One region of the Neobacillus sp. S1227 genome, then DNA from elsewhere that is predicted to be linked to it. Evidence: riboswitches for the same ligand, from Rfam matches in the RefSeq annotation. Region 1 holds a riboswitch; each other region holds the start of a gene.
What was found. Region 1 has a riboswitch for S-adenosylmethionine ahead of ACZ5AE_RS15910 (LLM class flavin-dependent oxidoreductase). Riboswitches for the same ligand answer to the same signal wherever they lie in the genome.

Region 1 (4,263 bases):
ATTGGAAAAAACTACATAAACAAAGCAAATAGTAAATGGTCATGTTGAAGTTGTTTTAACAATATAATACGCATGCATTTGTAACAAGAGTCATTTATCATAATTTTTGATATGGACTATACTCCCTTTTTCTAAGAAGGCACATAAAAAAACAGCACATACTATAAGACCCTAACGATTTTTCATAATAGGCTCGCATAATATTCATTGTAGATTTTCGTATAGGTACGAGAATTCATAGGCGGAGAATTTCCGGCTAATGTATAATGAGGAAGCTTACCAAGCAAATATAAGCGAAGAAATTCCGATTATGCGCTCTAAATAAGACAAAATCCAAAGATTTGAATCAAATAAACGGAAAAACTTCCTTTATTTTTAAGGAAATAAGAGTATTTCCTAATTTAAACGGAATATTTCCGTTTCAGTTATAACTGAACCTAATAAACAAAAATTGCCAGTATAACCAATTGCATAAGTTATACTGGCAATCTTTTTTACAACATTAATTTAATACGTTTTCCCGGACATTCTCTTCTAATGTCTTCTTCAAGAATAAAGCAACTTCGAGCATACCATATTTTCCAGCTTTTGCTTCGGCATCAGAATTATAGTTTGTGTTTGTATTAATATCGTAAGTATAAATTTCACCATCCGCATTTCTGATGAACTCGATTCCAGCCACCTGAATATTATTGCCAGCTAGAACCTTCTTATATTTTTCTAGGATTTCGTCCTCAAAACCTTCAATGATTTGGAACTTAGGCTTCTCTTCCACTTCTTCTCCGACCGGGCAGAATAAATCGCCAATTTGGCAGGCATCCGCTGGGCAAAGTTCAAAACCTTCCGACGTATCCACCTTAACGGCATAGACAAAGTTTCCTCCTACAAACTCACAACGAGTGATGTAGCTTTCAGGTGATTGAATATACTCTTGAATAAGGGTGATGCCATCGACCGGTTCTTCGAAAGTCGGTCCTTCCACATAAGCTTTTAACGCTTCTACACTATGGAATAATTGAACACCTAAGCCTTTACCGGCACGGTTATGCTTCGTAATAAAAGACTTACCTGCAAACGCCTCTGCAGCCTTAAGAATGCTTTGTTTTCCAACCGCTGCAATCGTTTTTGGCGTCTTCACACCATACTTATTTAACTCTAAATATTGTAAAACCTTGCTAACCTCTAGCTTAAGAGCGCTCGTTCCATTTAACACCGTCCGTCCATGTTCTTCAAGCCAAGCCAATACTTGTCCGGTAAATTCCGCTGCAAAACGATGATCACGAGTATGAGAAGAAGCACTCATTCGGCTATAGAAGATTCCTTCTGGCGGTTCTGTCGATAAATCTAACGTTCCTTCGTCCAAATGCCATTCTTCATAAGGAACACCAAGTTCCTCTAACCTTTTTGTTAAATGGATGGTCCACTCACTATTTTCATGTATCACATATACCTTGCTCATCTTTAAGACCCCTCTCTAGTTGGTTATTAAACTGCGTTTTTGTTCAACTAATGGCATAACCTGCTTGGCAAAGCGTTCCATTTCCTCTAATTGAGGTGAAAATTGTAACAACAATAAGTCTAAGCCAGCTTCTTCATATTGTAAAATCCGATCGGCAATTTGCTCAGGTGTTCCTACTAAGTTCGGCCTTAGGCCTCGATTGGATACAGAGTAATCCTGTAATTGGATTTGCTGCTCTAAGTGTGATTTTGTAGTGAAGTCTTTAAAGCCCGCATAACCGCTAGAATCCTTTACAGTCGTGATTTTTTCAAGCTCAGCTAAAGCCTCCTCTTCTGTATCACGGCAAATAACATATGCAGCCATGCCAAATGAACTAAATGGCGCTTTGCCCGTTTGTTCGCGGCGTGCCTTCATATCGGCTATTTTTCGATCAATCTCTTCCACTGTGCCACCGTGCATCACATAAGCATCACATTTTTCGGCAATGGTCTGCTTGCCTTTTTCACTTTCACCGCCTGCATAAAGAATCGGGTTTGGTCGTTGAACAGGTTTCGGAGCAAGCTTCGTGTCTTTTAAGTCGTAAAATTGGCCGGAAAAATCGAAGGTCTCTTCTGTCCATAAACCTTTTAGGACATCAATAAACTCTTCGGTACGAGCATAACGCTCATCATGTTCCGTAAAAATACCGCCATACTGACGTGCTTCTTCTGCCCACCAAGCAGAAACAACGTTAAGCGTAAAACGCCCATTACTGATTTGATCAATATTCGCTGCCATTTTTGCCGCTACGGCAGGATTATGAAAACCAGGACGAATCGCCGTCATAATTTCAATTTTTTCCGTCACTGCAGCAAGTGCCGCTGCGGTGGACCAGGCTTCAAGAGAATCATGCTCTGGTCCTTTAATATCATTTAAATATAATTCAGCTATTAAGGTAGTCGAATATCCCCATTTTTCCGCTGATTGTATGACTTTCTTTGCATAATCAAAGGTTGGCGGCATATGTTCATTCTCCACATTACGCAACCAGCCTCCAAAAATCGGTAACCAAAAACCATATTTCATTTGAATTCTCTCCTCTACTGTTCTAATTCTCTAGTTTTCCTATTGTTTAAGTATGATTTATGTATATATAAAAAACTCTCCTCCTAAGAAGAGAGTTTCAAAACCCTCTTCTCATCTTTCAAGCAATGCGCTTGATGGAATTGGCACAGTATTCAAAAGAACCTGCTGCCGAGGCTTCAAAGGGCCAGTCCCTCCACCTCTCTTGATAAGAAGAAAATGTACACTTAAAATTTTTAATTTACTATATAGCGATAATAGTTTAAATTCATAAAATTGTCAATAAAATATTTCTAGACCCGAAATAAACAACTTATAAACACGGAAGTGGAACCTTTCAACCAATAACAGCTGCGATAAAACAAAAAAACCAACCTCTTTATTGGCTGGTTAGATAAGCAAACCTTTTTTTCTCCTAATTCCCTTAACTGTTTCAATAAAGACCATGAGTGAATAACCAAAAAGGAAAATTAAAAATAATACAATACCATAAAAATATAAAGTAGCCTTATAGCCAATTGGGGCAATTATTTGAAGCGATGTAAACAGAAAAATAATCAAATATAGTTCAAATAAAATAAGAAAACTTAAAAACAGAAGATACGGTATAACTATTTTTTTATGGAAAATCTGTCTTAAAGTAAAACCTTCCCACAATAAATCAGCTATTCGTCTCAAGTATACCCCTTCTTACATCCTTTTATATATTATATTCTGAATTTTTTGTAAATATCCTTTAAAATAATTGCATTTCCGGCAACAAATTTTAAGTGATTTTTCCTTCTTCTCATTGCATCCTGTTAACAGAGAGGAATGTGCTGCTTAAGGATTTGCCCGGTACGGGGAAAACAACGAAAGTAAAAGCATTTGCGAAGGCCCTTGACTGTCATTTTTCAAGGATTCAGTGGATCGATGTACAATCAAATATTTCAGGGAGCTTTGGTACCCAGCTCCCTAACTTTTCTACTTTTCTATTATACATATCCGTTTATAGTTAAAAACCCCTAATCTTCCATAAAAATTCGTGCATAGTATTCCGTTTCTTCATCTAGTTTATTGTCTCTTTTCAATTCCTCAATAGTATCTTTTCGGTCATCTGCAACTACTTGAAAACTACCCGAAATATTTGGTGTTTTCCCTTTGTTTTTATCCATACTTTCACTCCTGCCTTTCATCTTATTTATATATGCTTCAAGCATTTTATAAAAAAGCCTTGGAACTAATATCGGTCCGGTAATGCGCTCCTTCAAAAGAGATCTTTTCTACGGACTGGTATGCCAAATTCCTCGCTTCTTTCAAGGTATCCCCTATTGCAGTAATCCCAAGAACACGTCCACCGCTGGTCAGGATTTTGCCCTCCTGTTCAGAGGTGCCAGCATGAAAAACGATCGCCGGATCAGCAACCTGATCCAATCCATGAATGACACAGCCTTTCTCGTATGGGCCCGGGTAGCCGGCAGAAGACATAATTACGCAAACAGCCGACTTGTCTTTCCATTTCACGTCTACTTTTTCTAATTCACCGGAGATGCTTGCGATTACGATATCAAGTAAATCTGTTTCTAAAAGAGGAAGAACGACCTGTGTTTCCGGATCACCAAAGCGTGCATTATATTCAATCACCTTAGGCCCTTCCTTGGTCAGCATCAATCCCGTATAAAGAATCCCCTCAAAGGGGCAGCCTTCTGCTTCCATTCCTCTTACTGTTGGGAGGACGATTTCTCGGACAATCCTTTCAACCA
Region 2 (4,263 bases), 1.5 Mb from region 1:
GAGAAAACCAACCGATGGAAAATAAAGAAAGAGGCTGACCAATTTCGGTTCAGCCTCTTTTTCCTCAAATATTTAAACGATTGGTCCGCCTTTTTCTTCAATTTCTGCAGCAACGTTAGCAAACTTTTTAAAATTCTCATGGAATTGCCTTGCTAATTCTTTTGCCTTCATTTCATAGGCCTTAGGATCCGCCCATGTTTTAATTGGCTGAAGCACTTCATCAGGGACTCCCGCAATATGGAGCGGGATATTTAGGCCAAAGAATGTATCCTTAACGGTTTCTACGTGATTTAGTTCGCCTTCAAGGGCTGCCTGCACCATTGCTCTTGTATATGAAAGTTTCATACGTTTACCGACGCCGTATTCACCGCCAGTCCAGCCTGTATTAACCAAGAACACATTAACATTATGTTCAAGGATCTTTTCCCCTAGCATTTCGGCATAGCGTGTAGCCGGCAGCGGCAGGAATGGTGCTCCGAAACAGGTTGAGAAGGTTGCTTGCGGTGAAGTAATGCCTCGCTCTGTGCCAGCAAGCTTTGATGTAAATCCGCTTAAGAAATGGTACATTGCTTGTTCCCTAGTTAATTTCGAGATTGGCGGAAGAACACCAAATGCATCTGCAGTTAAAAACACAATAGTATTCGGGTGGCCGGCAATGCTAGGCTGGACAATATTATCAATTGCTTCCATTGGGTATGCGGCCCGAGTGTTTTCTGTTAAAGTTCCATCATCGTAATCCGGAATTCTTGATTCCTGGTTGATTACAACATTTTCAAGAACGGTTCCAAAGTGAATGGCATCAAAAATCTGCGGTTCCTTTTCACGTGAAAGATTAATACATTTTGCATAGCAGCCGCCTTCAATATTAAAGACACCGTTAGATGACCAGCCGTGCTCATCATCACCAATTAGACGTCGGTTTGGGTCAGCGGAAAGAGTTGTTTTTCCGGTTCCTGATAAACCAAAGAATAAGGCAACATCTCCTTCAACGCCAACGTTTGCTGAACAGTGCATGGAGAAAATATTGTTTTCAGGCAGTAAATAATTCATGACTGAGAAAATCGATTTTTTCATTTCTCCCGCATATTCAGTACCTCCAATTAGAACTACGCGGCGTTCAAATGATATAATAATGAAGGTTTCAGAATTCGTACCGTCGACTGCAGGGTCAGCTTTGAAATTAGGGGCTGAAATCACTGTAAATTCAGCTTTGTGAGTCAGAAGTTCATCTTCCGAAGGCCGAATGAACAACTGGTGGGCAAATAGATTATGCCAAGCAAATTCATTTATGACTTGAATCGGAAGTTGTGATTTCTTATCAGCTCCAGCAAAGCCTTTAAATACAAAAACTTCTTCCTGCTGTTTTAAGTATTCTAATACCTTATTATAAAGATTATCGAAAGTCTCTTGTGAGATTGGCTGATTTAAAGAACCCCACGCAATTTTATCTTTAGTTGACTCTTCTAAAACAGTGAATTTATCCCCTGGTGACCGCCCGGTATATTTTCCTGTTGAAACACGAACCGCACCGGTGGAAGTAAGTGTCCCTTCATTTCTGCAGAGGATTTTTTCAACTAGCTGCGGCACTGATAATTGGACTTGGACATTACTTTCATTAAGTAATTCCTTTAATTCATTTGGGATATGAACAGAATTCATTTAATGAACCTTCCTTTTTTTGTTTTTATTTTGGTATTTTAATAATGAATAGTATAACACATTTAAAATAATAGTCTATACTAATTAATGAAATTATGCTGTATTTTATAACTTATTCTAAAGGTGATTAAAAAGTCATGAAAAAAACAGTTTAGGCATATTTTGTATCATACTCCACTGTATTTTTTGGTTAATGTTGCTAAAAAATACATTGACATTCTTAAAGTAACTGGGGTATGATTTAACCTTGAACGGATACTCTCTTATCCCGAGCTGGTGGAGGGACAGGCCCTATGAAACCCAGCAACCTGCAACTAGGAAAATGCCTATTTTAAGTCATTTTTCGGGCAAAGGTGCTAAACCTGATGCAAGGCTAGTCCTTGAACGATAAGAGTGAAAGGCACGCAAATGTTTGCATTCAACCTTTCCTCATGGAAAGGTTTTTTTGTGTATTCGGCAAATGCACGTGCTGTTTGAATCGCTTTACTAATCTTCTAAAGAATTTCGTTTGGGTTTTTTCGGTAGTATTTCATAAAAACCTGATTTTTATTTCATACTATTAGGGATGAGTTCCGTATCAAAATGGAGGTTATTTTTGAAAGGGTGTTAACCTTTGAAAAAAGCAGCCTCATTATTTCATTATTATAGGAGGAATTCAGATGTCACCGAAACGCCATTTGTTCACTTCTGAATCAGTAACTGAAGGTCATCCTGATAAGATTTGCGACCAGATTTCTGATTCAATTTTAGACGCCATTCTAGCAAAGGATGCAAATGCCCGCGTAGCTGCTGAAACATCAGTAACGACCGGCTTAGTTCTTGTTGCCGGCGAAATCACTACCACTACATATGTAGATATCCCAAAAATTGTTCGTGAGACGATCAAAGAAATAGGCTATGTTCGTGCGAAATATGGTTTTGATTCGGAAACATGTGCCGTGTTAACCTCTATTGATGAACAGTCTCCTGACATTGCCATGGGTGTCAATCAAGCACTTGAAGCCCGTGAAGGTCAAATGTCAGATAAAGAAATTGAAGCAATTGGTGCAGGTGACCAAGGCTTAATGTTCGGCTTCGCCTGTAACGAAACGAAAGAGCTGATGCCTCTTCCAATATCTTTAGCCCATAAGCTTTCCCGCCGGTTGACTGAGGTTCGCAAAGAGGATATCCTTCCATACCTTCGTCCGGACGGAAAAACACAAGTAACGGTCGAATACGATGAGAACAACAAACCGGTTCGGATTGATACAATCGTTATTTCCACCCAACACCATCCGGAAATTGGACTAGAGCAAATCCAGCGAAATGTTAAGGAACATGTCATTAATCCTGTTGTTCCAAAAGAATTAATCGATGAAAATACAAAATATTTTATTAACCCAACCGGCCGCTTCGTAATCGGCGGACCGCAGGGGGATGCAGGACTGACCGGCCGCAAAATTATCGTAGATACTTACGGAGGCTATGCCCGTCACGGCGGCGGCGCTTTTTCCGGTAAGGACCCGACAAAGGTTGACCGATCAGCTGCTTATGCTGCACGGTATGTTGCAAAAAATATTGTCGCAGCAGGTTTAGCCGAAAAATGTGAAGTACAGCTTGCTTATGCGATTGGTGTAGCAAGACCGGTATCGATTTCTATTGATACTTTTGGCACAGGTAAAGTCAGCGAAGAGGTTTTGGTTGATTTAGTAAGTAAAAACTTCGACCTGCGCCCTGCTGGAATCATTAAAATGCTGGATTTACGCCGTCCCATCTATAAGCAAACAGCAGCTTACGGACATTTTGGTCGTACGGATGTTGATCTTCCTTGGGAACGCACTGATAAGGCAGATGCATTACGTGAGCAGGCGGAAGGAAAATAATATGGAGTGGGAGTTGCATTAAGGTGTAACTCCCATTTTTCTTTAAATCGTAAATTTTCTTGTTCAGTGTTTTAAAAACTGGAATAAAATGTTTAAGTAGGACTATTGCAGTGAAAAATGATGATACATGATTTTCCTTTTGTTTCACAGTGCCATTTTTGAAAAAAAAGTGGTAGTATTAGAGAGTATGTTTTTACAAAAGGATATTTTGAAATAGAGTAGGTGAGGTACATAATGTGCGGTTTTATCGGTTGTGTACATGACAAAACGCAAAATTATCGTGACGAAGAAAAGCAGCTTTTTAAAAATATGAACGATATTATTACCCATCGCGGACCAGATGATGATGGTTATTATTATGATGATCATATTCAATTTGGTTTCCGCCGGTTAAGTATCATTGATATTGAATCCGGGCATCAGCCGCTAACGTATGAAAACGAAAGATACTGGATTATTTTTAACGGTGAAATTTATAACTATGTTGAGCTTCGTGAAGAGTTGCTCAAAGAAGGACTAACTTTTTCCACAAGCTCGGATACAGAAGTTATCATTGCCCTCTACAGCCATCTAAAGGAAAAAGCAGTTGAGCGCTTACGGGGGATGTTCGCTTTTGTAATCTGGGATAAGCAGGAACAAACACTTTATGGGGCACGAGATCCGTTTGGCATTAAACCATTCTTTTATATGGAGGATGGTGACAGAACTTTCTTTGCCTCTGAGAAAAAAAGCATTTTGCTGG
Region 3 (4,263 bases), 1.7 Mb from region 1:
TCAACCAAAAGAGGAAACAGGGTAGCCAATCAGAGCTATTGGCTACCGAAACTCAGACAAAAGAGGAAACAGGGGAGCCAATCAGAGCTATAGGCTACCGAAATTCACCCAAAAGTGGAAACGGGGTAGCCAATCAGAGCTATAGGCTACTGAAATTCAACCAAAAGAGGAAACAGGGTAGCCAATCAGAGCTATTGGCTACCGAAATTCAACCAAAAGTGGAAACAGGGTAGCCAAAGGATCTATTGACTCCAAAACAGCCAGAAAATATTACTCATAATAAGTCCATTGACCATATCCCATTAATGTGTAGTGTTCCTTTAGGATTCTTCCAATCATCTTTTTAGAGCCGCTCCCTCCACACCACTCAAACACCAAATTAGTCGTAATCTTAAACTCCGGAAAAAGCAATCTTAACTCCCCAACACTCCGTAGCACTACCGACTCTAGTCTCTCCTCACACCCACAAGTATTACAAACCATTTTCCTCTCCCCAACAGAAACCGAAAATGAGTGGCACTTCGAACAATAAGGACCCTTTTTCAGCTCCTCATAACTATAAGTCGGCTTTGTAGCATTTGGATAATCACCCTGATCCAGTGAAATTAACAGGTCAGCCAATCTTTCATGGCCTCCGTTCAGGTTTGATGGGATATTTTCTAATTTTCTGATGAAGCGATTGATTTGTGTTGGGAAAATAACATGATTGTTTTGGGGTGCATTGTATAAAGTGAAGGTGGGGCTAATATGAACAACGTAGGATTCAACCGGTAGATTAAATTTGTACTCTTCGAGAAGCTGCCGCAGCTTGGATTCGGCCTTCAACAATTGAAGGAAAGGGTCGTCAATTTCGGTATCATTTTTACAAAAGCGGTCGGGATCAGACTTATAAATATAGTCTCCTTCAAAATTTTTAACATCAATGGGGTAAATCGTTTTTTGAAAAATAATCACAGTATCGATTTGAAAGTACTTTTCTTTCAATTTAAAGAGCAAGCCATTTAATACGATGCAGTTATTCCCCAATCGTTCGGTAATTGAATCAAACATTACTTCTCCTTGATAGCCTTTTTCAAGAGCGTAGTACTTTCTCCCGTCTTTGTCAGAAAGCTTCATCCGCGGGTTTAAGGCCCTTAATTCAAGTAACTCCTTTGGTTCATGGCGTGATTTTTTTGGTGTAGGCATAGTCCACATCCTTTCAAACTATTAAAATACCCATATCCAATTTTACTCCAACTTACTTAAATGCAAATTAGAATGTATGAATATTTTGTTAACATTACCAGCATCCCTCATCTTCCGACATATTTCTCGGGAAATGCTAATATTTCCCCACTCGTCCGAAGATAATGTCGACCAATTCATAGAGGAATAGACCAATTACTGCTGAATAGTAATGGTTATAGACGAGAATTTCGGAGTGATTAAAATGATAGAAGATGTAAATAGCTTTTTAAAAACCTTCAAAGACCAAAAGCATATTCTTCCGCTAATTCAGCACGCAGAACTAAAGGTAAGCCTAAGCACTACCGAACAGCAATTGCTTCAACTAGTTATTAAAAACGGGGAAATTTTCGCTCTCTATGACAGACAAGTGGAGCAGGTGCATTGTCAAATCCACGGTGAATCACATCAAATCAAGCAGCTACTTGAAGGGCAAGAGAGGTTAAGAGTGCTAGATCGAAACGGGGCCTTGAACATAACAGGTTCATTAAGAAATATATTATTACTTGAGTCCCTTTTTTATTTAACAAAACCCCAACACAATCTAGCCAAAATAATTTAATCAAAGGTATTGACTCGGAATTAAACTTCAGGTATTATTTTTTTAGAATATTCAATCAACGTTCGGCGAACTAAATAAACATTCTTATCAAGAGCGGCGGAGGGACTGGCCCGTTGAAGCCCGGCAACCGGTAGACCACACACGGTGCTAAATCCAGCAGAGCAAACAGGCTCTGAAAGATAAGAAGAGCGGAGAACCCCCATCTTCTTATAGGAAGCATGGGTTTTATTTTTATAATGGGAGGGAATTAGAACTATGTCAGAAAAACAAAAGAAGTTAAGGTTTGAAACATTAAGTGTTCACGGTGGTCTTACACCAGACCCGGTAACAGGAGCACGGGCGGTTCCAATCTATCAAAATAACGCATATCAATTCAAAAGCACAGAGCATGCTGCCAACCTGTTCGCATTAGCAGAACCTGGGTACATATACACAAGGATTCACAATCCAACTACAACCGTTTTCGAAGAAAGAGTATCGCTCCTAGAAGGTGGAGTTGGCGCTCTGGCAGTGGCCAGCGGCATGGCAGCCATTACGCTGGCCATCTTAAACATTGCTGAAGCGGGAGATGAGATTGTTGCTGCATCCAACCTTTACGGTGGAACCTATAATTTATTTGCTGTGACCCTTCCAAAATACGGGATTAATGTGAAGTTTGTAGATCCAGAGATTCCGGAAAACTTCCGTGCTGCCATTACGGACAAAACAAAAGCCGTATTCGCTGAAACGATCGGCAATCCGAGCTTAAGAATTCTAGATATTGAAAAGGTAGCTAATATTGCTCATGAAGCAGGTGTCCCTCTCATTGTAGACAACACCTTTGCGACTCCATATCTGTGCCGTCCGATTGAGCACGGGGCAGATATCGTCGTTCACTCCGCAACCAAGTGGCTGTTGGGTAATGGAACAACGACTGGAGGCATCATCGTCGACGGCGGAAAGTTTGATTGGAATTCGCCGAAATTCCCTGGCTTCACCACACCAGATGCAAGCTATCATGACCTTGTGTATGCAGAGGCACTTGGACCGGTAGCATATATTATTAAGGCGCGCGTCCAGCTTCTTCGTGACATGGGGCCGGCTTTAAGCCCGCAAAACGCATTCCAGTTCGTGTTAGGATTGGAAACCTTACACGTACGGATGAAAGAACATGTTGCCAATACCCAGAAGGTCGTGGAGTACCTTCACAACCATCCAGCGGTGGAGTGGGTTTCTTATCCGGGGCATCCAACACATCCTGACTATGACTTGGCACAAAAATATTTGCCTAAGGGCGCTGGCTCCATGGTTGTATTTGGCATTAAAGGCGGAAGAGAAGCCGGTGCGAAATTAATCGATGCCATCACTTTATGGGCGCACGTGGCCAATGTTGGCGATGCCAAGAGCTTAATTATTCACCCGGCAAGCACCACCCATCAGCAGCTGGATGCGGAAGGTTTAAAGGCGGCGGGTGTTTCCGAGGACTTGATCCGTCTTTCCATCGGAATTGAAAATGTCGAGGATTTGGTAGAAGATTTGGAAGACGCAATCGAAGCTGCAACTGGCCTAACCTCTTTAACAACAAATGCCTAAATTTTCTTGAAAAAGTTATTTGAATATGTAGAATTTTGTCGTTGACACTACTTTCTAACCGTGATACGATTACTTTCATAATAATAGTATTAAAGAATGACTAATTTTATATAGGATAGCTTTTGCTCTTATCGAGAGAGGTGGAGGGATGTGCCCTATGAAGCCCGGCAACCGTCAATTTTATTGAAATGGTGCCAATTCACACAAAGCTTACGGCTTTGAGAGATGGGAGAAAGGATTCATTTGATAATGATGCCTTTCTGCCTGCGCAGAGAGGCTATTTATTTTACTAAAATAGAATCCTTTCATAAAAATTATCAAATCCTATAATAAGGATAAGAAGTAGGTGATTCAATGATTTCAATTAAAAATGTACGAAAGCTTTTCTCTACTAAGCAGGGACAGTTAAAAGCAGTTGATGAAGTAAACCTGGATATAAAAGAGGGAGAAATCTTCGGTGTGATCGGATATAGCGGGGCTGGTAAAAGTACCTTAATCCGTATGTTAAATGGTCTCGAGCTGCCTACGGAAGGAACAGTTAACGTGGCGGGTAAGGAGATTTCAAAAGTAAAGGGTGCAGAACTTAGAAAAGCTCGTCAGGAAATCAGCATGATTTTTCAGCACTTCAATTTGCTTTGGTCAAGAACAGTCAGCGAAAACATTGCTTTTCCATTGGAGATTGCAGGTGTAAGCGCACCGGAAAGAAAAAAACGAGTTGATGAGTTAATCAAGTTAGTAGGTCTTGAAGGCAGAGGAGACGCTTACCCTTCGCAGCTAAGCGGCGGGCAGAAGCAGCGCGTCGGAATTGCGAGAGCCCTTGCCAATAACCCAAAGGTATTGTTATGTGACGAGGCGACTTCTGCACTCGATCCACAAACAACAGACTCCATTCTCGACCTTTTAGT

Region 2: linked by a shared signal. The riboswitch ahead of metK (methionine adenosyltransferase) and the one ahead of ACZ5AE_RS15910 (LLM class flavin-dependent oxidoreductase) in region 1 are both predicted to bind S-adenosylmethionine.
Region 3: linked by a shared signal. The riboswitch ahead of ACZ5AE_RS24315 (O-acetylhomoserine aminocarboxypropyltransferase/cysteine synthase family protein) and the one ahead of ACZ5AE_RS15910 (LLM class flavin-dependent oxidoreductase) in region 1 are both predicted to bind S-adenosylmethionine.

What each region holds. Positions count from the first base shown of each region.
Region 1 covers NZ_AP038276.1:3,166,978-3,171,240, forward strand. Annotated here, with positions in the region: gene ACZ5AE_RS15905 (ATP-grasp domain-containing protein) at 503-1,459, opposite strand; gene ACZ5AE_RS15910 (LLM class flavin-dependent oxidoreductase) at 1,475-2,524, opposite strand; SAM riboswitch class I at 2,633-2,736, opposite strand; gene ACZ5AE_RS15915 (AAA family ATPase) at 3,337-3,519, shown strand; gene ACZ5AE_RS15920 (hypothetical protein) at 3,526-3,675, opposite strand; gene purD (phosphoribosylamine--glycine ligase) at 3,722-4,263, opposite strand, start outside.
Region 2 covers NZ_AP038276.1:4,657,553-4,661,815, reverse strand. Annotated here, with positions in the region: gene ACZ5AE_RS23395 (hypothetical protein) at 1-25, shown strand, start outside; gene pckA (phosphoenolpyruvate carboxykinase (ATP)) at 73-1,659, opposite strand; SAM riboswitch class I at 1,920-2,053, shown strand; gene metK (methionine adenosyltransferase) at 2,319-3,521, shown strand; gene asnB (asparagine synthase (glutamine-hydrolyzing)) at 3,756-4,263, shown strand, end outside.
Region 3 covers NZ_AP038276.1:4,825,940-4,830,202, reverse strand. Annotated here, with positions in the region: gene ACZ5AE_RS24325 (nuclease-related domain-containing protein) at 271-1,185, opposite strand; gene ACZ5AE_RS24320 (SCP2 sterol-binding domain-containing protein) at 1,430-1,786, shown strand; SAM riboswitch class I at 1,868-1,972, shown strand; gene ACZ5AE_RS24315 (O-acetylhomoserine aminocarboxypropyltransferase/cysteine synthase family protein) at 2,042-3,358, shown strand; SAM riboswitch class I at 3,484-3,590, shown strand; gene ACZ5AE_RS24310 (methionine ABC transporter ATP-binding protein) at 3,713-4,263, shown strand, end outside.